Regions from separate parts of the Paenibacillus sp. FSL H8-0260 genome, predicted to be linked through region 1. Evidence: riboswitches for the same ligand, from Rfam matches in the RefSeq annotation. Region 1 holds a riboswitch; each other region holds the start of a gene.
The links. A riboswitch is a leader RNA that binds a small molecule or an ion and turns the genes downstream of it on or off. The one in region 1 is predicted to bind cyclic di-GMP.
Positions count from the first base shown of each region.

Region 2: it holds a riboswitch for cyclic di-GMP, as region 1 does, so the genes downstream of both, MHI51_RS04985 (glycosyl hydrolase) here and MHI51_RS03375 (transglutaminase family protein) in region 1, are expected to answer to the same signal.
Region 3: it holds a riboswitch for cyclic di-GMP, as region 1 does, so the genes downstream of both, MHI51_RS10910 (DUF6612 family protein) here and MHI51_RS03375 (transglutaminase family protein) in region 1, are expected to answer to the same signal.

Region 1 is NZ_CP150298.1:768,324-776,694, forward strand. Features, by position in the region: gene MHI51_RS03355 (phospholipid carrier-dependent glycosyltransferase) at 1-1,116, shown strand, start outside; gene MHI51_RS03360 (glycosyltransferase family 2 protein) at 1,214-2,194, shown strand; gene MHI51_RS03365 (GtrA family protein) at 2,181-2,588, shown strand; gene MHI51_RS03370 (class D sortase) at 2,691-3,350, shown strand; cyclic di-GMP riboswitch class I at 3,466-3,548, shown strand; cyclic di-GMP riboswitch class I at 3,623-3,703, shown strand; gene MHI51_RS03375 (transglutaminase family protein) at 3,717-4,526, shown strand; rRNA gene MHI51_RS03380 (16S ribosomal RNA) at 4,894-6,451, shown strand; rRNA gene MHI51_RS03385 (23S ribosomal RNA) at 6,714-8,371, shown strand, end outside.
Region 2 is NZ_CP150298.1:1,163,328-1,171,698, reverse strand. Features, by position in the region: gene MHI51_RS04990 (glycosyl hydrolase) at 1-139, opposite strand, end outside; gene MHI51_RS04985 (glycosyl hydrolase) at 291-1,841, opposite strand; cyclic di-GMP riboswitch class I at 1,854-1,933, opposite strand; gene MHI51_RS04980 (sugar phosphate nucleotidyltransferase) at 2,070-3,443, opposite strand; gene MHI51_RS04975 (UDP-glucose/GDP-mannose dehydrogenase family protein) at 4,183-5,523, opposite strand; gene MHI51_RS04970 (glycosyltransferase) at 5,528-6,628, opposite strand; gene MHI51_RS04965 (glycosyltransferase family 4 protein) at 6,690-7,829, opposite strand; gene MHI51_RS04960 (glycosyltransferase family 4 protein) at 7,829-8,371, opposite strand, start outside.
Region 3 is NZ_CP150298.1:2,487,118-2,495,488, forward strand. Features, by position in the region: gene MHI51_RS10895 (Cof-type HAD-IIB family hydrolase) at 61-861, shown strand; gene MHI51_RS10900 (DUF4179 domain-containing protein) at 1,014-2,627, opposite strand; gene MHI51_RS10905 (RNA polymerase sigma factor) at 2,611-3,129, opposite strand; cyclic di-GMP riboswitch class I at 3,333-3,424, shown strand; gene MHI51_RS10910 (DUF6612 family protein) at 3,542-4,390, shown strand; gene MHI51_RS10915 (NADH-dependent flavin oxidoreductase) at 4,503-5,399, shown strand; gene MHI51_RS10920 (hypothetical protein) at 5,414-5,632, shown strand; gene MHI51_RS10925 (CapA family protein) at 5,711-6,727, opposite strand; gene MHI51_RS10930 (FprA family A-type flavoprotein) at 6,997-8,235, shown strand; gene MHI51_RS10935 (NAD(P)/FAD-dependent oxidoreductase) at 8,252-8,371, shown strand, end outside.

The DNA.
Region 1 (8,371 bases):
ATCGGAACCTTGTTCGGAGTTGCCATGTTACCTCTTATATATGTAATGGCGCTGCGTTTGTTTAAGAAAAGCAAATACGCCGCCCTCGCGGCAGGATTGTTTGCGCTGGATTTCATGCATTTCACACAGACAAGAATCTCCACGATTGACGTATACGGAGTATTCTTCATTATGTTGATGTTCTATTTTATGCAGCGGTATTACACAATGAATTTCTACAAGCAGCCTTTAAGAAAAACATTAATTCCGTTATTCTGGTCTGGCTTATTCTTCGGAATCGGCGTAGCTTCGAAATGGATTGTGCTCTATGGAGGAGCAGGGCTGGCCATTATGCTGGCTATCTCCCTTTTTGAACGCTACAGAGAATACCAAGCCTCCGGACGCCTGCTGGCAGAGGGGAAGATTAAAGATAAGGAATTGCTGGGCACCTGTCGTGAAGCAGTAGATTCTTTTTGGAAAAAGACTATTATTACGTTGGCTAGTTGTATCGGGTTCTTTGTAATTATTCCAGTAATTATTTATAGCTTATCTTTTGTGCCGGGGTTATCTGCATCAGCAGAGGGCTTCACTATAAAAGGTTTGATTGATTCCCAAAAGAATATGTACAACTACCACAGCCAGCTTGTAGCTACACATCCTTTTGCTTCCTCATGGTGGCAATGGCCGTTTATGAAGAGACCGGTCTGGTTCTTTAGCGGCGGTGAAGGTTTGCCGGAAGGTCAGGTCAGCAGTATAGTGACTATGGGGAATCCTCTTATCTGGTGGACGGGTATTTTTGCGATGCTGGCAACGCTGTGGATTACGCTGAAACGTAAAGATAAGAACCTCTACATGATCTGGATCGCCTTCTTCTCGCAATATGTTCCGTGGATGCTTGTCCCAAGAGAAACATTTATTTACCATTATTTTGCTATGGTACCATTTATGATTCTTGGTATTGTATATATAATGAAGTTGCTGGATAGTAAATTCCCTGAGGCCCGTTACGTACAGTATGTCTATGTAGCCGTTGCTTTGCTGCTCTTTATCGCTTTCTACCCGGTACTGTCAGGGATGCAGGTCAGTGGAGATTACGTGAAAGATATGCTGCGTTGGTTCCCAACTTGGGTTTTCTAGGATTTAATAAAAATCTATAAAATAAGTTTATGAATGCAGCGTTATTATGAAGTGTAGATGGATGTAACGCTCCAAAAAGCTTGTAGGAGGAATAAAGGTGAAAGCCAGATATAGTGTGATTGTACCCATGTTCAATGAGGAGCAAGTAATTAGCCATACTTATGAACGTTTGAAAAAAGTAATGGACGAGTGCGGCGATACTTATGAGCTGGTCTTCGTCAATGACGGCAGTCGTGATCGTTCCGCCCAGATGATTCGGGAGATCTGTGAACGAGACGAGCATGTCAAGCTGATTGACTTCTCGCGTAATTTCGGACATCAGGTAGCGATTACAGCTGGCATGGACTATGCCGAAGGTCAAGCGGTTGTTGTTATTGACGCTGATCTTCAGGATCCTCCGGAGGTCATTTTGCAAATGATCGAGAAGTGGAAAGAGGGCTACGACGTTGTATATGCGAAACGCCTGAAGCGCCACGGAGAAACGATGTTCAAAAAGGTCACCGCGAAGCTTTTTTACCGCCTGCTCAGCAGTATGACAAGTGTGGATATTCCTACGGATACAGGCGATTTCCGTCTTATTGACCGTAAGGTATGTGATGTCCTGCGGGGACTTAAAGAAAAGAACCGCTATGTCAGAGGTTTGGTGAGCTGGGTTGGCTTCAAGCAGACTATGGTGGAATATGAACGGGAAGAACGTTTTGCCGGAGAAACCAAATATCCGCTGAAGAAAATGATTCGTTTTGCGTTAGATGGCATCACCTCTTTTTCACATAAGCCGCTTAAGATTGCTACGTATATTGGATTCTTCCTTTCATTCTCTAGCTTTCTCTATTTATTTTTCGTCTTGTTTCAAAAGATATTTTTTACCTCCTGGACGGTTCCGGGCTGGGCTTCCATTGTAGGCGTTAATCTGCTCTTTAACGGTATCGTTCTGATGCTGTTGGGTGTGATTGGGGAGTATATCGGACGGATTTATGACGAGTCTAAAGATAGACCGCTATATATTGTTAGTGAGACTAAAGGCTACCAGAACGAAGAACAACTGGACCGCCGGAAGGACCACAATGATGTTAGATAAGAACTTGCGCGCTGCATTCATACAGTTCCTCAAATTTAATGCCGTAGGTTTGCTCAATACGCTTATTGATTTTGTGATTTTTACATTGTTGAATTCACTAGGGATGGTATACGCATTGGCGCAGGTGATCTCCTATAGTGCAGGCACGGCGAATAGCTTTATTTTGAATAAAAAAGTAACCTTTCGTGATCGCAACCGGGGGAATAAAGAAGGCTTCGACCGCGTGCAGCTGGTCAAGTTTATCGTGCTGAATCTGGTAGTGCTCGGAATATCACTGCTGCTAATGCATCTGTTGACAGACAAACTAGGCATTCAAGTCTTGATCTCCAAGGTGCTGGTTACCTTTATCACGGTGATCATCAATTTCTTTGGAAGTCGTAAATGGGTATTTTAAACATTAATTTCAGGCAGAAGGAGTTGCTATGCTTAAAGGCAAGTAGCTGTTTCTGCTTGATTTGTATATAACCATAGAAACAATATACGGAGGTGAATAACATTGCGTAAATTCTCCTATCTACTCATACTGGCTGGGATACTTATCATGTTATATCCGACAGCTAACGAGTGGTACAACGACAGGCAGCAGGAGAAGTTATTAGAAACGGCTGAACTAAGCACTGCCGATAGTACTCCCCAGCCAGATCTAAAGAGCAGGTATGCTGAAGTTACTCAGCTGTTAGCAGAGGAATCGGTTCTGGATGCTCAGGCACAGCCCCAACCCCAAGAGACAGAAAAGCCTGAACCGGAGATTGCAGTCGGTGGCAAAGTAATCGCACTAATTGAAATCGATAAGATTGATTTGAAGCTGCCTGTATTAGAAGGGGCTACAAAAGCTAATATGAAACATGCTGCAGCCCATATGAAAGAAACGGCACCCCTTGGAGAGATCGGGAATGCTGCAATCGCGGCGCATCGGGCTAGAACTACGGGTCGTTTGTTTAACAGATTGAATGAGGTTGTTGTGGGGGATGTTATCACGATAAAGACTAGTGATCAGGTGTTTAACTATGAGGTGTATGATATTTCTGTAGTAGATCCGAGTGACGTCTCCGTTCTTGACGGGAATGACAAGGATAAGATTCTTACTCTGATTACATGTGATCCGCTAGTGAATCCAACGCATCGGCTGATTGTTCATGCCAAATTAACAAAATGAGAATAGTGAATGACAAGAACAAATACCGGGAGATATTTATAAAATAATGGGTAATCTAGTAAATTAGGTCTTGTTCACAACTATAAATATGATAGTATTATACTATGAAAGCTAAACACGATAACGGCAAACCTTCCGAAAGGTAGGGACGCAAAGCTAAAGGGCCTTTTCCCAAAAGGATGGCAGCCAGCTACCGAATGAAGAGGCTTTTTTTGTTTGTTTCAAATGGATTCTATCAATTATATCTAGTAAAGCTAGAACAGATAGAACTTATACGATAACGGCAAACCTATCGAAAGGTAGGGACGCAAAGCTAAAGGGCCTTCCCGAAAGGATGGCAGCCAGCTACCGAAAGGAGTTTTATCCGTGAAAAAGGTTTATTTTATGCTGGTGGCGTTGTTCGTCCTAATGACTTCAGTTCCAGTAAGTACAGCTCAAGCTGCAAGTGCAGATGCCAGCTGGTTGATTACATCCAAAGTGGCTCAAGGTGTGATTGGTATTAACTATGATATTCCGAAAGATAAAAGAATCAAACTCATGATCACCAAAGATAACAGCAGTTATACATATAACTTGTATGCTTCTGGACAAGCTGAGGACTTCCCTTTGCAACAAGGAAATGGGACTTATAAGGTTTCTGTTCTGGAGAACACAACCGGCAATAAATACAAAGCATTATATTCCGAAGTAGTAGACGTAACCATGAGTGACTCGAATTCCGTATATTTGGGCTCCGTACAGAATGTGAAATGGAGTTCTTCTGATAAAGCGATTGTCAAAGCTAAACAATTAGTACAAGGCAAAACAACAGACGAAGAGAAAGTTAAAGCGATCTATAACTATGTAGTTGCGAATGTACAATATGATTACTCTCTTGCTAATAGTGTAACTACTGATTATATTCCAAGCATCGATAAGACATTGACTACTAAAAAAGGAATTTGCTATGATTACGCTTCTCTTTTTGCCGCAATGCTGCGGAGTGTAGATGTTCCTGCTAAGTTGGTAATGGGGAATACAAGCTACGTTACGCAATATCATGCCTGGAACGAAGTGTTGCTTAATGGGAAGTGGGTTACCATTGATACTACAGTGGATGCAGGACTTGCAAAGAGTGATAAGAAAACCGATTTAATTAAAGCCTCAAGCAAATATACTGCGGCAAAATACTATTAAGTTCGTCGCTAGAAAGATAACTCTATTAAATAAACAACTAGCTTAATTATTAAGCTAGTTGTTTATTTTTATATTAGGGGTTGCTTTTCTATTAATAGTTGGGGTATTATAGGTAAGCGTTGTTAGACAGCGTACAGGCGATATAGACGAGGCTGATAAAAAGCTTCGAAAAATAAAGCTTGCATTTCTGAAAACAACATGATATATTATAAGAGTTGCTGCTGAGACATTAAACGGCGCCAACGAGAACTTGATCTTTGAAAACTGAACAACGAGTGAGTAGGAAATCACGTAAGTGAAATCCAAAATTAGAGAATTAATTTTCTCGTCAGATGTTTCAAAATGAGCATATCGCTCTTTTCAATACTAATTGGAGAGTTTGATCCTGGCTCAGGACGAACGCTGGCGGCGTGCCTAATACATGCAAGTCGAGCGGAGTTACTTTGAAAGCTTGCTTTCAAAGTAACTTAGCGGCGGACGGGTGAGTAACACGTAGGCAACCTGCCCTTCAGACTGGGATAACTACCGGAAACGGTAGCTAATACCGGATAATTTCTTTTTTCTCCTGAGAGAAGAATGAAAGACGGAGCAATCTGTCACTGAGGGATGGGCCTGCGGCGCATTAGCTAGTTGGTGGGGTAACGGCCCACCAAGGCGACGATGCGTAGCCGACCTGAGAGGGTGAACGGCCACACTGGGACTGAGACACGGCCCAGACTCCTACGGGAGGCAGCAGTAGGGAATCTTCCGCAATGGGCGAAAGCCTGACGGAGCAACGCCGCGTGAGTGATGAAGGTTTTCGGATCGTAAAGCTCTGTTGCCAGGGAAGAACGTCCGGTAGAGTAACTGCTACCGGAGTGACGGTACCTGAGAAGAAAGCCCCGGCTAACTACGTGCCAGCAGCCGCGGTAATACGTAGGGGGCAAGCGTTGTCCGGAATTATTGGGCGTAAAGCGCGCGCAGGCGGCTATTTAAGTCTGGTGTTTAAACCTTGGGCTCAACCTGAGGTCGCACTGGAAACTGGGTGGCTTGAGTACAGAAGAGGAAAGTGGAATTCCACGTGTAGCGGTGAAATGCGTAGATATGTGGAGGAACACCAGTGGCGAAGGCGACTTTCTGGGCTGTAACTGACGCTGAGGCGCGAAAGCGTGGGGAGCAAACAGGATTAGATACCCTGGTAGTCCACGCCGTAAACGATGAGTGCTAGGTGTTAGGGGTTTCGATACCCTTGGTGCCGAAGTTAACACAGTAAGCACTCCGCCTGGGGAGTACGGTCGCAAGACTGAAACTCAAAGGAATTGACGGGGACCCGCACAAGCAGTGGAGTATGTGGTTTAATTCGAAGCAACGCGAAGAACCTTACCAGGTCTTGACATCCCTCTGAATCTGCTAGAGATAGCAGCGGCCTTCGGGACAGAGGAGACAGGTGGTGCATGGTTGTCGTCAGCTCGTGTCGTGAGATGTTGGGTTAAGTCCCGCAACGAGCGCAACCCTTAACTTTAGTTGCCAGCAGGTAATGCTGGGCACTCTAGAGTGACTGCCGGTGACAAACCGGAGGAAGGTGGGGATGACGTCAAATCATCATGCCCCTTATGACCTGGGCTACACACGTACTACAATGGCCGGTACAACGGGAAGCGAAGCCGCGAGGTGGAGCCAATCCCATCAAAGCCGGTCTCAGTTCGGATTGCAGGCTGCAACTCGCCTGCATGAAGTCGGAATTGCTAGTAATCGCGGATCAGCATGCCGCGGTGAATACGTTCCCGGGTCTTGTACACACCGCCCGTCACACCACGAGAGTTTACAACACCCGAAGTCGGTGGGGTAACCCGCAAGGGAGCCAGCCGCCGAAGGTGGGGTAGATGATTGGGGTGAAGTCGTAACAAGGTAGCCGTATCGGAAGGTGCGGCTGGATCACCTCCTTTCTATGGAGAATCGTTCTCTGCAATGAGAACATTCAAATCGGAAGCTAAGCTTCCAAAACTCAGGTTTAGGCCTGTTACTCACTCGTTGCTCAGTTTTGAGAGTTTAAGCTCTCAAGTAAGACTTGATCCTTGAAAACTGGATACCGAAACGAATTTGCGTTTTAGAACATCTTTTAGCAACTTGTGCAAACAAGTAAATGTTATTAGTGAGATGATTCCAAAGAGAATGTCATCGTATGATATTTTCCTGCGGAAGAATCAAGGTTAAGCTAATAAGAGCACACGGAGGATGCCTAGGCGCCAGGAGCCGACGAAGGACGTGGCGAACAACGAAACTGCCTCGGGGAGCTGTAAGCAAGCTTTGATCCGGGGGTGTCCGAATGGGGAAACCCAGCTGTGGTAATTCGCAGTTACTCATACCTGAATACATAGGGTGTGTAGAGGCAGACCAGGGGAACTGAAACATCTAAGTACCCTGAGGAAGAGAAAACAATAGTGATTCCGTCAGTAGCGGCGAGCGAACGCGGAACAGCCTAAACCTAAGAGCTTGCTCTTAGGGGTTGTGGGACGTCTCACATGGAGTTACAAAGGAATATGGTAGGTGAAGAGGTCTGGAAAGGCCCGCGATAGAGGTAAAAGCCCTGTAACCTAAACTGTATTCTCTCCGAGACGGATCCCGAGTAGTGCGGGGCACGTGAAACCCCGTATGAATCCAGCAGGACCATCTGCTAAGGCTAAATACTACCTGGCGACCGATAGTGAAACAGTACCGTGAGGGAAAGGTGAAAAGCACCCCGGAAGGGGAGTGAAATAGAACCTGAAACCGTGTGCTTACAAAAAGTCAGAGCCCTATTAATGGGTGATGGCGTGCCTTTTGTAGAATGAACCGGCGAGTTACGTTTAACATGCAAGGTTAAGCCGAGAAGGTGGAGCCGCAGCGAAAGCGAGTCTGAATAGGGCGAATTAGTATGTGGACGTAGACCCGAAACCGTGTGATCTACCCCTGTCCAGGGTGAAGGTGCGGTAACACGCACTGGAGGCCCGAACCCACGTACGTTGAAAAGTGCGGGGATGAGGTGGGGGTAGCGGAGAAATTCCAATCGAACTCGGAGATAGCTGGTTCTCCCCGAAATAGCTTTAGGGCTAGCCTCGGTATAAGAGTAGTGGAGGTAGAGCACTGATTGGGTGCGGGGTCCGCAAGGATTACCAAGCTCAGTCAAACTCCGAATGCCATATACTTATTGCCGGGAGTCAGACAGTGAGTGCTAAGATCCATTGTCAAAAGGGAAACAGCCCAGACCATCAGCTAAGGTCCCCAAGTGTGTGTTAAGTGGGAAAGGATGTGGAGTTGCACAGACAACCAGGATGTTGGCTTAGAAGCAGCCACCATTGAAAGAGTGCGTAATAGCTCACTGGTCGAGTGACTCTGCGCCGAAAATGTAACGGGGCTAAACACACCACCGAAGCTATGGCTAGATACGTATGTATCTGGGGTAGGGGAGCGTTGTGTAGGGGTTGAAGGTGTACTGAAAAGAGCGCTGGACACTACACAAGTGAGAATGCCGGTATGAGTAACGAAAAGATCAGTGAGAATCTGATCCGCCGAAAGCCCAAGGTTTCCTGAGGAAGGCTCGTCCGCTCAGGGTAAGTCGGGACCTAAGGCGAGGCCGAAAGGCGTAGTCGAAGGACAACAGTTTGAAATTACTGTACCACCGTAATCCGCTATGAGCGATGGGGTGACGCAGGAGGGTAGTGACGCGGACTGATGGATGTCCGTCTAAGCAGTGAGGCTGATGTGTAGGCAAATCCGCACATCGTTAAGGCTGGGCTGTGATGGGGAGCGAAAATTATAGTAGCGAAGGTCATGATCTCACACTGCCAAGAAAAGCCTCTAGCCAGGAGAAGGTGCCCGTACCGCAA
Region 2 (8,371 bases), 400 kb from region 1:
GTATAGCCGGAGGTAGAGAGGAAGAAACACTCATAGCCTTCGGAAGACTTTTAACCTCTCCCCAAGGCAGCAAGGAAAAAATAATAAACACCGGTAACATAGTAAACAACAATCTGTTTTTCTTATAATATTTACGCAAATAAATCCTCCTTTCGGTAGCTGTACTGCCTCCACAGGTGTTAAAAACATACCTGTTATCGGACAATCGTCTTCTGACCTAATGAGGACTATAGCTTAGTAGCTCTGCAATAACGCAGAGCCACTAAGGATCGACCTTTAATTTTCATCAATCAGGAGACATCCGGAAGAAAAAGTGCACTTGCTGGAACTGTCTCTTTAGCTTGACTAGCACTTTCCCACATCAAGCGGACTCTCGCATCGCCTTCATTCTCGTAATACTCCACCTTGATATCATATAGCTGGCCAGCCTTCAGCGTTATAGTGCCCTTACGCTCAGTACCACTTTGCTTAGTCCAACTATCAATCACAGATTCCCCATTCACCCAGACACGGATACCATCATCTGAGGTAGTGTAAAATGTATATTGCTCATTATATAATGGCTTGATTTTACCGCTCCAACGTATGGAGAACCGATCAATCCCGAGGGCGGCATCCGGCGAGCCTTGCCGCCAATTGAAATCGATTATTGCATCAGTTCTGTTAAGAGCTGCTGCTCCCGACAACTGCATGTTGTTGTAATACTCTCCTGCAAGCCCCTTCGCGAGAGGAATTGCTGCCTCCCCCTCTTCTTCGGAAGGTGCCGGCGCTGGTGCGGCGCTAGGTGTCGGTGCCAGACCAGTATTTAATTTATCTCTGGTCAGGGTATAGTTGCTATTCATAAATGTTTTGATTGTGTCTGCACTGTTATTCTCGTAAAGCATTTTTCCCCAGCTCATCATATACGTCCATTTATTTTGCGATTGCTGAAGCTTCTCCAGATTAGGCATTTCACCATTCTCCCCGATCGCAATCGGTTTGCCTGCGGCTAGACTCAATAAGCTGTCATAGTATTTTTGCTGGTAATCATTTTCGTATATATCTGCTGCCAGAATATCTACTTTATCAGCACCTGGATAAGTTAGCGCATAAGGATCTGACCAAACATTGGGAGCATTCGGACTCCATACCCATAACAAATTATTTAATTTATGAACGTTAACAAAACGGTCATACATAATATTCCATAGTTTAGAAAAGTTATTTTTCTTCCCCCACCAGAACCAGTTCCCGTTCATTTCATGATAGGGTCTCCAAAGCACCGGAACGTTGGCATCGCGCAAGCTTTTTAAAGAGACGGCCACCTTATCAAGCTCAGCGATCAGATTGTTATATTGCTTGGTACCCGGTGTAACGTAACTATCGAACTCACTCTGGCTAAGTGTTTTTTTCACATTATCCCAGTCATAAGAGGTGCCCGGCAGGTTAGCATGAAAAGTCATAGCTACGATCCCGCCCGCTTTATTCCAGTTGATGGCGCTGTTCACCACATTTTGACGTTGCCAAGCCATCGTTGCTTCGGACTGACCACTGATCGCACCCATTTCATAACCGTGAAGAGCCGCATATTGTCCGCTGGTTCCCTTCAGCATATTGTTAATTTCATCTGGACTTTCTAAATAGTCATGTTGACCGGCAATAATACCTTTTCCTGAGATCGAGTAAAAATAGTTAAGCAGCTTTACGGCTTCAGGTGAGGCACCTGGGGTAACTGGCGTTCCAGAATTTGAAGCAGCTATGACAACAGACGGCGAAATTCCAACAGCAAGCGGAAGTGCAGTCAGAAACAGGACGAGTGACAGAAATGCACCAAACAATCGATACGTACGGTAAGCTTTCAAAATAATCTCCCTTTCGGTAGCCAGGCTGCCACTCTTTCGAAGGCCCTATAGCTTTGCGTCCCTACCTTTCGATAGGTTTGCCTTTTCAATTTAAGAGAAATAATCTCTCTTACCGTAAGTATCGACGACAATTAATGATATATTTAGTGTTTTTATGACTTTTTTTGATAATTGAGTCAATTTACCTGTTTCAAGAAATTTTGAATTGGTTAAATAGATAGGTTAGACCTATGAAATGAATTGTTGTAGTTCTATATCATTCCAGTCTAAAGTAATACGTATGTTATCTTCTTCTACTAATTCAGACCCCGTCTGTACCTCTATAAACTCAACATCCGTCAAAGCAAGGATCGCGTGCTTCGTTCCTTCCGGTATACGTACCACGTCCCCAGCCTTCACATTATGTTTTTTCTCATTCAGCACAATACTTGCTTCGCCGCTGACGATTGTCCAAATTTCACTACGCTTGCGATGTAATTGATAGCTGATATTATTCCCCTCGGATATAAAAATCCGTTTGGTCAGCACTTCATTGCCTTCATCATATTTCACATAATCAATAACTTTGTAATGACCCCAACGGCGTTCCTCGTACATCGGTCTTTGTTCAAAGGTCTTCAGCACTTCTTTAATCCGTGGGCTCTCAGCTTTATGGGTAACTAGAATCCCATCCGGGCTAGCCGCAATGATCAGATCCTTCGCACCAATTACCGTAATCGGAATGTCCAGCTCATTAATCAAGCAAGTCCCCTCAGAATCCGCCGTCACAAAACCTTTTCCTACATGCTTGCTGCTCATTTCCTCTGTCAGCGTATTCCACGTTCCAAGATCCTTCCAGAATCCATCATACGGCTGCACCACAATATGTTCTTCTTTCTCCACCACTTCATAATCAAAACTGATGGAAGACAATAGCTTATACTGCTTCTGCAATTCTTCATATCCTAAAGGCAACCCTTTACGCTGCAAAATATCTAACAAGTACCCTAAGCGGAAGGCAAACACTCCGCAATTCCACAAGGCATTTTGCTCGATGAGCTGTTCTGCTTGTATGCGGTCAGGTTTCTCTTGAAAGTGACTCACCTTCATAAAACCATTTTCCCCCGCCTCTTCGGTGGTAGGAATAATATATCCGTATTTCTCTGAGGCATGTTCAGGAACAACACCCATAAGAGCCAGATTTGCTCCACTTTCCAGCATGGTCCCCTCAAGCATAGCTATGGTATCGAAAAAAGATGCTTCTACATAAGGGTCAACAGGCAATATTGCTACCGTCTCCGCTGGAGAAACACCTGCCACTGAATAAAGATAGGTAGCTGTTAAGGCGATAGCCGGAAAAGTATCCCGACGCTCCGGTTCAACGATAATCGGCACATGACTTCCCAGTTGGCTTTGTATCATTTCTACTTGGCCACGGCCGGTGGCCAGATAAGATGATTCTGCCATCCCTGCTTCCTCCAGCTGTCTCCAGACACGTTGTACCATGGATTCTGGTTCACCTTGAGGGCTTTCAAGTACCTTTAGAAATTGCTTTGAACGTGAGTCGTTGGACAACGGCCATAACCGTTTACCTGAACCGCCTGATAGAAGTACCATTTTCATAGAATGAACCCTCCTTGAATTATGGAAATCGAGCATATTTGAATTGTTATCAAAACGTCAGCTTCCACTTAGCCTTATTTCGAGCGGATGCACTAAAAAAATTTGTTAGGTAGAAACCACTCCAAGGGATTTTGGACTTCCGATCGCTGTTATCCTCAGATTTCCTTATTGAACCGCTTCTCGCGGTAGAAATCCGAGGATAGCATATGCTTTTGAAGCTAGCTTTCCTACGGAAATCTTTCGGGCGAACACTCCGTTTCTACAATTCCAAATTCCCTTTCCGTTCTTAACCTAACCAACTTCTTCTTAATACTTGATCCGTGCGTACCGGGCTGTACCAGCCGGAAGCAAGCACGTTTTTCTAAAGATTTGCTTCTGCTCCGGGGGAGGCAGCTGCAACTGCAAGAACAACTGCAAGAACAACTGCAACTACAAGAGCAAGACTAGTTGCCACCACAGAGACAGAGACAATGACAACTACAAATGCTACTGCGGTATATAATCAGAGTACCTAACTTTATAAATTGCTTAGAAACTTAAGATAAGGGAACGGAGTGACGGAGGGGAATTTTGGAACTGTAAGAGCGATAGCGTCCGCCTTTGTCTGCGGATTTCTACCGCTATCAGCGGTTAAAATCAGGAAATCTGCAGACAACAGCGGCTGGAAGTCCAAACATTCTCTGGAGTCACGGCTCATCCCTAAATAGAAAAAACACATGTTCAATCAATATAACTTAGATTAAACCGCTCCAGCTACACTAGCAGAATAACCGCTCAATCCACCCATCTGCGGGCGACCGACAGAATGATAAACGAGGCCGGTACCCTCGATTTGCTCCTTGGAATACACGTTGCGTCCATCAATCAGCACCCCATTGCGCATGCTTTTCGCCAGCTGATGCAGATCAATGTCCTTCAGTAGGCTCCAATCGGTCAAGAGGCATACGGCATCGCTGCCCTCAGCCGCCTCCTCTGGCAGATTGCACCAGCGAAGCTGCGGATGATCGTATTGCTGCCTGAAATTTGTAGCTGCGATTGGATCATATAGTTTGACTGTTGCCCCTTCAGCCACCAGTGCCTCAACAATCTCTCTGGCTGGAGCTTCGCGGACATCATCAGTGTTAGGCTTAAAAGCAAGCCCCCATATCCCAATTGTCGAACCGCGCAGGCTGCCAAGTGATTCATGCAGCTTGGAGATGATCATAAACCGTTGTCCCTTGTTCACTTCGACTACAGATTTCAATAATTTGAATTCGTAATCGACGTTGCCCGCAATTTGAATGAGTGCATTAGTGTCTTTCGGGAAACAGGAGCCTCCATAACCGATGCCAGCCTGCAGGAAGGATGACCCGATTCTTTGGTCCATACCCATTCCTTGTGCTACCTCGGTTACATCAGCTCCCACTTTTTCACAAATATTGGCGATCTCATTAATAAAAGAAATCTTCGTGGCCAAAAATGCATTCGAAGCATATTTGATCATTTCAGCACTGCGTATATCTGTTACAAATACATTTTCTGTGAAACCCTTATGAAGCTCGCGCATCGTTGGTTCCAGCTCTGGATTATCAAGGCCAATGATAATTCTATCAGGATGGAGGGTATCGCGAATCGCTGACCCTTCACGTAAAAACTCAGGTGCAGACACGATATCAAAAGAATGTTGGGTATACTTAGAGATCATTTGAGAGATTTTTTCATTTGTTCCTACTGGAACTGTAGATTTAGTCATTATAATTTTGTGCCCTTCCATCGCTTTGGCGATTTCAGCGGCTGCACCCTCAATGTAGGTTAAGTCTGCTTCACCGTTAGGCAATGATGGCGTACCTACAGCAAGAATGATAATATCTGAACGGCGCACCGACGCTTGAAGATCTGCAGAAAAAGATAACCGTTCCTCACGAAGATTAAGTTCAATCAGTTCCTCGATTCCCGGCTCATAGATGGGCGATTCCATCTGTTTCAGCTTTTTAATCTTTTCCTCGTCCTTATCCACACAGATGACATGATGTCCGCCCAGTGCAAAGCACACGCCAGATACAAGACCCACATACCCAGTACCGATTACTGTCAGCTTCATATAATCATCCTCCTTTTAGAAAATTGACGTACGCCTGCTCAACATACTGCTTGAACTTAACCATAAACGCCTGCTCATCGAATTTACGTGCGTGCTCCATAATTTGATCGATATCCCAAGCGTAGGACTCTACCTCATAAATAGCCTTAAGTAGATCCTCCACTTCTTGATGCTGAAAGAACACACCATTTACATAAGGAATAATAGTATCTAGTGCCCCACCTGCTTGATAAGCAATTACCGGTCTTCCTGCAGCGTTCGCTTCCAGCGGTGTAATTCCAAAGTCTTCTTCTCCTGGAAAAATAAATGCTCTACACTGTGCCATCATTCCAGTTACTTGTTCATCTTCTAGCCGGCCCAGAAACGATACATTATCCTTAGCCATGCCTTCGAGACGCTTGCGATCCGGTCCATCCCCTACGATATAAAGCTTAAGACCGTTACGATTGAAAGCCTCTACTGCCAGATCAATCCGCTTGTAGGAAACAAGCCGGGAGACAATTAAATAGTAGTCACCAATGGTAGAAGAGCTTGTAAACCGGGCTGTATTAATCGGTGGAAATATGACATCTGCATCCCGGTGATAATAATTCTGAATTCTCGTCTTCACTACTGAAGAATTGGCTACGAACTGATTCACATTTTTGGAAGTCCGTTGGTCCCACGTTTTGAGCTGCTGCATGTATACCTTAAGCATTTTTTTGAACAGCCCGGAATTCGACTGACGTTCCATGTAGGTGTCATAATCCCATGCGAAGCGCATAGGCGTATGGCAGTAACAAAGATGAAACGTATGTTTAGGAACTTGAATACTTTTCATAAAAGCACTGCTGGAACTCAGGACGATATCGAAACCGCGAAAGTCCAAATCACGGATGGCCATTGGATAAAGTGGCAGCACCCCTTTAAAATTGGTCTTTACCCCCGGAATCTTTTGCAGCCAGGAGGCACGGATATCCGCATCTTTGAGATTGTCAGTAAGGCGGCTTCCGTTAAAAACCGTTGTGTAGATTGGAGCCTCGGGATACATGTGATGAAAGACTTCCACCACTCTTTCCGCGCCGCCCATTTGGATTAAGTAATCGTGCGCTATCGCAATTTTCATGTGAATCATCCTCAAAGTTTTATGGAGCATCATCTTCAGAATTACCGCGTCATCTCATCTGTCAGGTGCCCGCCAACAAACCTTTATAGTAGTCAACGATGTCCTTGACCGTATTCTCGATAACAAAATGCTCTTTCACTCGTTTCATCCCATTGTCCGCCATCCGCCGTCTTTCCTCTGGGTGATCCAGCATCCATTTAATGGAGTCTGCCAGTATCGCCGCGTCACCAGGCTCTATCAGTAGCCCTGTCTCACCTTGAACTACAATTTCTACCGGCCCGCCTTCATTGGAGGCGATCACCGGCAATCCCGCTGCCATTCCTTCAACGATAACTTGGCCAAAAGGCTCAGGAGTTACCGAAGTGTGAATCAGTAAATCAGCAGTATTCATAAGGCCTTGGATATCATCCACATGCCCTAGCATGCTTACATTAGTAAGCTCGTCGTTTTTTATCTTTTGCAGCAATTCCTGCTTATAGGCCTCTTCTCCAAACAGAGCGTCTCCGGCCAGCCAGAATTTCACACGAGGTTCATTCTTAAAGCTTTTTGCGGCTTCCAGCACAATATGCTGACCTTTCCAATGCGCCAATCGACCAACTAGCAGTACGTTAAAATCCTTCTGGTCCCGCATACCGATTCCATTACCAATCGCTTTAGCAAAAGCGGAGTATACGACCAGCGTTTTTTTGGAACGCGGCAGCTCCAAAGCATTCAGCGTAGAATGTGAATTTGCGATGACTCCATTGGGGAGCAGACGCGACAGCAAACGAATACCTTTGGCAACGATTGGCTTTAAATAAGGAGCTCCAATATGATCCCGGATGTGCCAGATCAATGGAACGCCCGCTATTTTTGCAGCGATGGCTCCGTATAATGCAGATTTCAGGGAATTGGTGTGCACGCAATCTACCTTCTCCGCTTTTAAAAGCGGCGCAAGCTTGCGGCCATAAGCCAACAGCTTGAAGGCTGCAGCAGGTGCTCCCAAGTTGACTGCATTTCTACCACGACTTCTGATGCTCTCATCCAGCGGAATAATACGGACATCCATCCCTTTTTCTCGTAGCCGTTCAGCCAGGGCACCATCCTCAGCCAGGATTACCAGGGGATCGATCTGTTCTCCAATATGGGTAAGGATGTTAAACAGGGCAACTTCTCCACCACTCCATTTAGCAGTGTGATCTATATAGGCCACTCTAAGCATTACGTGGTCACCTCCTCTCCTAAAGCTTGTAGGAACACGGATTCTACTTGATCCGTAACATGCTCCCAGGTATATCTCTCCAGTACATGCTCCCTACATTCATCCCGGCTCGGAAGCAGTTTTCGATTGCTAAGCATATGGATCATGCCTTCAGCCATGTGATCGCTACTTGAACTCTTAAATAGCAGCTCCGGCCGGAAGCCTTGCAAAATTTCCTTATTGCCGCCAATCGGTGTAGCCATCACTGGCAATCCTGAAGATAAGGCTTCAACGGTAATCAAACCAAAGCCCTCCAATGCCTGTGAGGGAACCACGAACATGTCCGCTGCCTGATAATAAGAGGCCAGTTCATGATCAGGAATGTAGCCTAGCAGCCTTACCTTGTTGCTTAAGCCATAGTCGGCGATCTTTTCTTCCAGTTCCCCCCGCAACGGCCCTTTACCACCAATCAGCAGAATTGCATTCGGGAATCGCTCCGCAACTTGCTTCCAGGCTTCAAGCAGCTGGAGTAGTCCCATCCGATTGACCAACCGCCGGACAGT
Region 3 (8,371 bases), 1.7 Mb from region 1:
CTTAACTCAAATAGCCAGGTTCAATATATATAGAAAAAGAAAGACAAGGATGGTGGGAGTATGAGATACAAACTGATTGCACTAGATGTAGATGGTACACTGTTGAATGATGATCACCACTTGAGCACTGAGAATAAAGAAGCCATTGCTGAAGTTACGCGTCTTGGCGGGCAGATCGTGTTATGTACCGGCCGCAGTCCGCAGAACTCGATTCCTTTTATGGAGGAAATGGGGCTGTCTGGTTATGTGCTGGGTCATAATGGAGCTGCTACGGTTCGTGTGAAAGATCGGGAAGTGCTGCATCAATACGGTATGGATGCTCGTGGTCTTGACCCTTATATTGATTATTGTAGAAAGCATGATATTCATTATGATGTGAATACGGCTTTTGATATGTATGTAGATAATGTAGAAAACCTGACCAAAGAAGCCAATTATATGTATGAACACTTCCGTATCGTGCCGGTTACACTGCCAGCATGGGAAGATTTCCGTGAACCGGTTGTTAAGTTTACTGTATTTACACAATCAGAAATCCTTGACGAAGCTGAACGTGAATGGCGTACTTGGACCCATGAGTACAATATTTTGCGCAGTGGTGAATTTTTCGTTGATTTGATGCATCCGGAAGCCTCCAAGGGCAACGCCTTAAAGAATCTGGCTGTGAAGCTGGGAATTCCGCAAGAGGAAGTTCTTTCGATCGGTAATTATTTTAATGATATTTCTATGCTTACATACGCGGGTATGGGCGTTGCGATGGATAATTCTCCGGTTGAGGTCAAAGCGGCAGCGAATGCTGTCACGGGGTCTAACAACGAGCATGGTGTGCGAGATGCGCTGGTTAAATATTGTTTATCTTAATAATGGAAAGCATAAAGCGGACTTGAGTCCGTTCTATGCTTTTTTTGTTGTGAAGGAAATAAAAGAGATACATAAACAGAAATGATTTTATCCATAAATAACCCGCCCTTAGGATTAACTAGAAAGGGCGGGACATAGATTAACTTCCTTTATTAAAGTTTAATTTCCTCGTTCCGGCTAGGATCGCTATATTTATAGATACCAGGGTTCAGTTCGATTTTTTCGTCGAAAGGGATATCTTTGTAGCTATCAATATTAGTTCCTGTAGATATCATGCCCTTAGGTGTAATTTCAGGCACCACTTCTTTGCCATTAATCCGTAACGTAGTTTGGTTAACGCTTTTGAAGCCAGAAGATTTGGATGTTGATTCGACAATCAAATTTTCGCCCTCAGTATAGTAAGTGAATTCAATTTTTAACCCATCGACATCAAGTGAAGTGAACTGCTTTTCTTCTTTAGGTTTGTTTATAGTGATCCAATTCTTAGTAGTATCACGTTTCTCAATGACAGCATCCTTTAATATAAGTTTCATTGGAACATCGGACCAGTCGTTATACCATTCCGGAGATTCGAATTGAAATAAATGCTGGTAGCCTTCGGAATGATCTCCCTTCAAATTCCAACCCCCAGTGATTGTTTGATCACCTATAACCAACTGAGCGGTATTATAGTGGACAATTCCTTTTTTAAGCGAATCATTTTCATCTATTAGAATTTGGATATCTAAAGGGGTAACCACTAGCTGATCTAAGGTTATGCCGGTCTTTTCTTGAAATTCAGGACTGTTATACAGTTTCTTAGTGTAAATCGCCTCACTTGCTTTTTGTCCATCTGCTTTAAAATCGAACTTCCACGTACCTGAAAATCGTTTCGCTTCTTCAATGTAACTAAAATGAAGACTAGCTTCCTTCCAATCTGATTCAGTTATATTGAAAACCTGTTCAATAAATAAATCCGATCCTTCGTTAGGCATGATGGTTGGAATTGCTTCATTCTTTTGACCACCAGTACTAACTACCAAATGTGGATTACCCCGTCCTAAGTCAGATGGTGATGCAGCGACTTTGTAACGGATAATGGTTTGATTGGAAACATGTCGAACGGATTCGATTTGAATGCTTGGATATTGCTTAACTCCAGTATCGATAGTATCCCCTGCTTGATGATTAGATTGTAAGGGAATATTCTGATCACGGTAAAAAATGAGATTCCGTGCTTCAAACCTGTAGTCCTTTTTATCATCCTTTAATGTATCAGGTGTCTCATATACTCCAATGAGTTTCTGGCTTTCAGGATCGTATTCTAAATAACCGTATACCTTTGCCTTGGCACCGGATTCATTAGTCATGATGTTTTCCTCTGTAGCAAATCCAGTATATTGGGATAGATCAGATTTAGTATCAAGTGATAACAGCATTTTCATTTTTTCTCCATCAGTTACAACACCGTTCAAATTCATTGTTACTCCTGAACTGGAAGTTTGAAGATTATACTGTTGACCGATGCCGTTATTTAATGCATTGCTCACACTTCGACCACCAATTTTATCCCAATTAATCGTCATACTAGCGAATACAGGAATGGCTACAAGTAAGAGGCAAGAGAAGACAATACTGATAGGAATAACCTTTTTATTAGACCTAGGAGTATTCTGGGAGGCATGCAGATTTCTTTGACGTTTATAAGCTTCTTGTTCTATGGCAGTCCACATCAAATCATAATCCGGTCGGGGAATATGTTTATCTTTTTCAATATACAGACTCATTACTATTCAGCTCCTTTAGTTGGGTTCCACCCATTCTATTTAGTATTTCAAGTCCCTTGTTCAGTCTGGATTTTACAGTTCCTTCGGGTATGCTCATAACTTTAGAGATCTCGGGTACAGTCAATTCGTTTATAAAACGAAGGACTACTACCATTCTGATTTTGTCAGGAAGCTGACGGTATAACCCTTGTAATTCTTTTTTAGTTTCCTGTCGATCCAAACGTTTTTCTACAGGGTTTGATTCCTCAGACCTGGATAGTAAATAATTACGTACTTCTTTCATCCACCCCGTCTTACGCCTTTTGATCACACTGTTGCACTCATTCGAAGCAATTCGTAAAATCCAAGCTTTCAAGTTTCTTACCTTCGACTTATCCGCTAAGATAACTTTTACAAATACCTCTTGGGAAATATCCTCCGCATCTGCCTGATTTTTCATTAAGTAGTAACAAAAATAATATACTTGTTCTTTATAGAGCTCGAAAATTTCCCGGTCACTCATTTTGCTGCACCCCCTGTCTTTGCTGTTCTCATTAATAAGACTTATAAGCGTATGTAATCGTTCATTTTTCATTTTGATTGTAGTATTTCTTCTGAGTATCATAGCGAATTCGAATAGAAGATAAGTCGTTTACAGGTAATTATAACCATGATAAAATTAGCGGTGGGACATGCGTCCGTAATCTATTAAAACTAATTGAATGTCCGCGTTAAAGGTAAAATCATCGAAAGATGATGACACAAAGCCATGGGTCTAAAGCCTTTCGACAGAAGGAAATGATCGCCAGGCCGCCATAGGGATGTCTTATGAAGCATAAAGGATAGCTCTAAGAATATGTAGTCTATTTTGAGCTCTTTTATTATTTCGACCTATACGGCGTTACATTATCGCAAGGGGCCGAAAGGGGAAGTACATGAACAGTTTTTTCAAAACAATAGGTACTAGTTTGGCAGTAGGTGCTTTATTGCTGTCCGGAACGATCGGATGGATGTCTAATCCAGGAGTAGTGTCAGCAGCTACCTCAACAGTAGTAACCGCGGATCAGATGATCAGCAAAGTAACGGCAGCCTCCAAAGCAATAAAGAATTTCCATCTGGATGTGACCAAAAAACAGGATATTCAAAGCGGCGGGGTGCGTATCAGCAACACCAACACTCTGAAGCTGGATATCAACCGTCTGCCGAATTTTGCCGCAGCAGGCACTGTCGCTAGTAGTCTTTTAGAAACATCGTACAGTCTATATGCCAATGACAAGGAGTTTTACTATCTTGTAGACGGAAGTGAACTGATCGATGAATCTGAAGATGAAGGTTACGACGATGACGGGGAGCCAATCGATCCTGATGCACAATATTGGCTTGGACTGGAGAAAACGGAATGGGATGCCTTTTACTCCAAAGGCCAATACGATCCTGTTTCCATGCTTGATTCGGTCAAAAGTTATAAAAAATCCATGAAAGTCAGCACTGCTGGCGCACAAACAGTCTTACAATTCACGGTAACCGATCCGACAGCAGCTAAGGGGATAATCAAACTCTATGACCAGGAGAACCTCTGGGATGGAGAGACAGTTCAACCCAAAAGCGTAACGTGGAAATTATTCGTCAATACTAAGACCTGGCAAACGGAAAAGCTGACAGTCGATCTGAGTTATGTGCTGGTAAGTGATGGAGCCAAAGATACATACACCACGAAAATCGAAGCTAAATATTCCAAAAATAATAAAGGTGCAGCCATTGTAAAACCGGCCGAACTAGAATAATAAGGACGATTCATAACGAGCGAAAAGCGCTGTTCAGCGGAACAGCGCTTTTTGTTGTATCCAACAGCAGTTCTTTATTAGTTAACAAGAATAAATCATTGCTGTAATTTATATGTATGCGCATGTATATAATAATTTATCTAAATATAATTTAATGAAAGTTGGGAAAAAGATGATAGCACTAGACACAGCATTAACTTTTCGCAGAGGGCTGACATTAAAAAACCGAGTGGTTATGGCTCCAATGACCACACGAATGAGCTTTTATGACGGTGTAGTAACACAAGATGAATTGAAATACTATTCGCTAAGAACGGGCGAAGTAGGTGCGGTCATCACTGCGGCAGCAAATGTACAAGAGGGTGGAAAAGGATGGGAAGGTGAACTTAGTGTTTCCTCCGATGAATTTATTCCTAGCCTTAGCCGATTAGCATCTACTATTAAACGAAATGGAACAAAAGCTATTTTACAGCTATTCCATGCAGGAAGAATGACAGATTCAAAAATATTGCGTGGCGTACAACCCGTTTCCTCCAGCGCCATTGCTGCCGAACGTCCGAATGCAGAAATTCCAAGAGCATTAACAGAAAATGAAATTTTCGGTGTAATTGAGGATTTTAAAAAAGCGACTCAACGTGCTATTCAAGCTGGATTTGACGGGGTAGAAATTCATGGAGCAAACACATATTTAATCCAACAATTCTTCTCTCCACACTCCAACCGTCGTGAAGATCAATGGGGCGGAAGCTTAGAGAAAAGATTTAATTTCATTAACCAATTAGTGGATGCAGTTATTGCTGTCGTTGACAATTCAAAGGTTAAGGATTTTATTGTCGGGTATCGTTTTTCTCCAGAAGAATATGAAGAGCCTGGAATTAAAATCACCGATACCTTTTATCTTATTGATAAATTAGCTGATAAAAAGCTGGATTATCTGCATCAGAAGATTTTAAAGAAAAATCAATCCTGCAATATGTACATGAGAAAATCAATGGCCGTGTACCTTTAATTGGGGTAGGAGATATCCGTACCAAACAGGACGCAGAGGACACGTTGACAAATGCTGAATTAGTAGCAGTAGGACGGTCTCTTATCATTGATCCTCATTGGACAAGTAAAGTGCTGGAGGGTAAAGAAGATATCATCAGAAGAGTACTTGCTGATCAAGATAGAGAAGAACTCGTAGTAGAGAATGGTATTCTAGAATTCCTTAAATTAATGATGCCTGATCGTTTACGCTAAACCCAAACACAGTTTTGAGGTCTAAATCTATAACGTTCCGCGGTAAATTCCGCGGAACGTTATTTTTCTGTAACGACTCTATTCCCTCTTTAAGATTGTTGTCGTATGTTTCAACATTCGATTCATGAGATTTCGCCGCTCTGTTTTTATGTCGGTGTCGCTTCTCTTTAATGCGTCGCGGATGGGGATGATCTCTGTAATTTTCCTGCCGCTTTTTATTCTTCGATCTACACAAGTCGGGATGTAACCTACGTTAGTTATACTCGTGTGTCCTTTTTCATCCTTCTTTATTTTAAGCGTAAGAATGATACCGCTTTGTGTATAAGGAATATTCATTAGTTTAGTCGAAACAAAATTCCCCAATGAGTAAATAACGAATTGTTTTTTTCCACGAAGCGCTAACGGTTGAAGAACATGTGGGTGAGACCCCAGTATGATGTCGGCGCCATTTTTAAAGAAGAGATTGACCAGCTCTTTTTGCCTCTTGTTTGGAGTGTAACGATATTCGCTTCCGAAATGCAGATAAAGCAAGACTAGATCGACTTTCTTTTTTAAATCTCGAATCTCCCGAATAATCTTGGGCGTAGATATCCGGTTAACCAGCCATGGCTTACTCACTGGTACAGGAATTCGGTTGGTTCCTGCTGTGTAGGAGAGGATGCCAATCGCAATTCCTTTGACGTTTTTAATAAGCGTTCTCTTGGATTCTTCTAATGATTTAGCTGTTCCCGTGTGGTCGATTCCATTACGGTCCAGAACTCGTAACGTCCGAACCAGACCCGGGGCACCATAATCCATGCAATGATTGTTGGCCGTTACTAATACGTCGAATCCGGCTTCCTTAAGTGCAGGGGCCAGTTCGTCTGGACATTTGAATATCGGACCGCCTGATCGGGGGCTTTTCCGGCATTCGGGGCCGCTTCCAGCAAAGGTGGTTTCGAGATTGCCAATCGTCAAATCAGCCTGTTTCAGATAAGGAGCTACTTTTGCAAACAGGGGGCTGAACAAATAGGTTCCGTCAGGCTGTTTAGCATCCGAAATAATATAACGTTTGACCATTAGATCTCCCACAGCAGCTATTTGTATTTCAGTCATGGATATCCACCTTTTTATTATTTTCATTAGGATATGGCATAAAGTTGTTAGGGGTTATTCTTTCTTTAAGGCGAAGTGCAAACATTTGTGTGGCTTTTTATTTAAAATGTGACTCAACGCATAATCACTTTATTTAGATCGTCTAAATTTAAGGTATTCATTTTTTTCAAACTTTTATAATTTGATTCAAATCCTCTTTTTTGTTTGGCAGCCATAATAAAATAAGGTTGTTGATAAACATTGTCAATCAAACATTGGAGGTTAAAGAAATGAGTACACCATTCAAAAAAATCGCCGAGGATACTTACTGGATAGGCAAAATTGATAACCGCCAGGTTCCATTTCACCGCCTGATTCTGGCAAAAGGAACTACCTATAATTCTTATTTATTAAAAACAGGTAAGCCAACTGTCATTGATACCGTAGATATGGAATTCGGACGTGAATATGCCGAGTGTCTGGGTGAAATGATTGATCTTCTAGATATCCATTACATTGTAATTAATCATACAGAGCCTGATCACTCTGGTGGACTGGCAGCTCTCGCTGCCAAGGCTGCAAATGCCACGATCGTATGCACCGAGATTGCTGTTCCCGAATTGCAGGAAATGTACAAGCTTCATAGCCGGAACTTCCTGGTGGTTAAAGACGGAGATAAGCTGGATATTGGCGGGAAAACGCTGCTGTTTAAAGAAACACCGTATCTCCATACCGCAGAAACGATGATCACCTATTGTATCGAAGATCAAATCTTATTTCCTTGTGATATTTTCAGCACGCATGTTGCGGTGGAGAATCTATTCAGCGATGAAGCCGGGTTTGATATTACGGAAGATTTCGAGGGCTATTACGCAGCAATTATTCATCCTCACAGAAGATATGTAAGAACCCTGTTAGAGGCTGTTAAGGATCTTGAGATCCGGATGATCGCTCCTTCCCATGGGTTTGTGATCCGGAAGGACATACGTAAATATATCGGGATGTACGCCACATTGAGCCGTGAAACGACGCAAGGAAAAAAGGCAACCATCGTATATACCACCATCAAAAATAGTACCAAGAAGATGGCCAAAATCATACAGGAATGCTTGCAGGAAAATAATATAGAGACCGAGATTTGGGATGCAGATAAAAGTAGTGCCGCTGATATTCTGAACAGCATAACGTCAGCGGACGCGGTCTTTATTGGCAGCTCCACTAAATACGCGGACATGATTGGGAACCTGGAGAACATTCTGAAAGAATTGCACAATATGAATCTGGCAGGTAAACTTGCTGCAGCCTTTGGCTCCTACGGCTGGAGTGGTGAAGCCATTGAAGTCATTCAGGATTATCTGAATGGAACAAACATGACGGTGCAAAGCACATCTGAGGTTATTAAAACCACGGGGATGACACATGTAGAGTTCCCTGTACGAATCAGATTTTCCCCGAAAGAGCCAGAGAAAGTTCAAAAAATTAAAAATGCGGCTGAATTTGTTTCGGATTTGCTGCTGAGTTCATTTTAGGGAGGAGGAACATAGGATGACAAAACATTACGTTATTGTTGGCGGAGGAGTAGCCGCCGTCCATGCCGCCAAAGCCATCCGTGATCAAGACGCAGAATCGGAAATTTCGATCCTCGGGGAGGAAAGTCAACTGCCC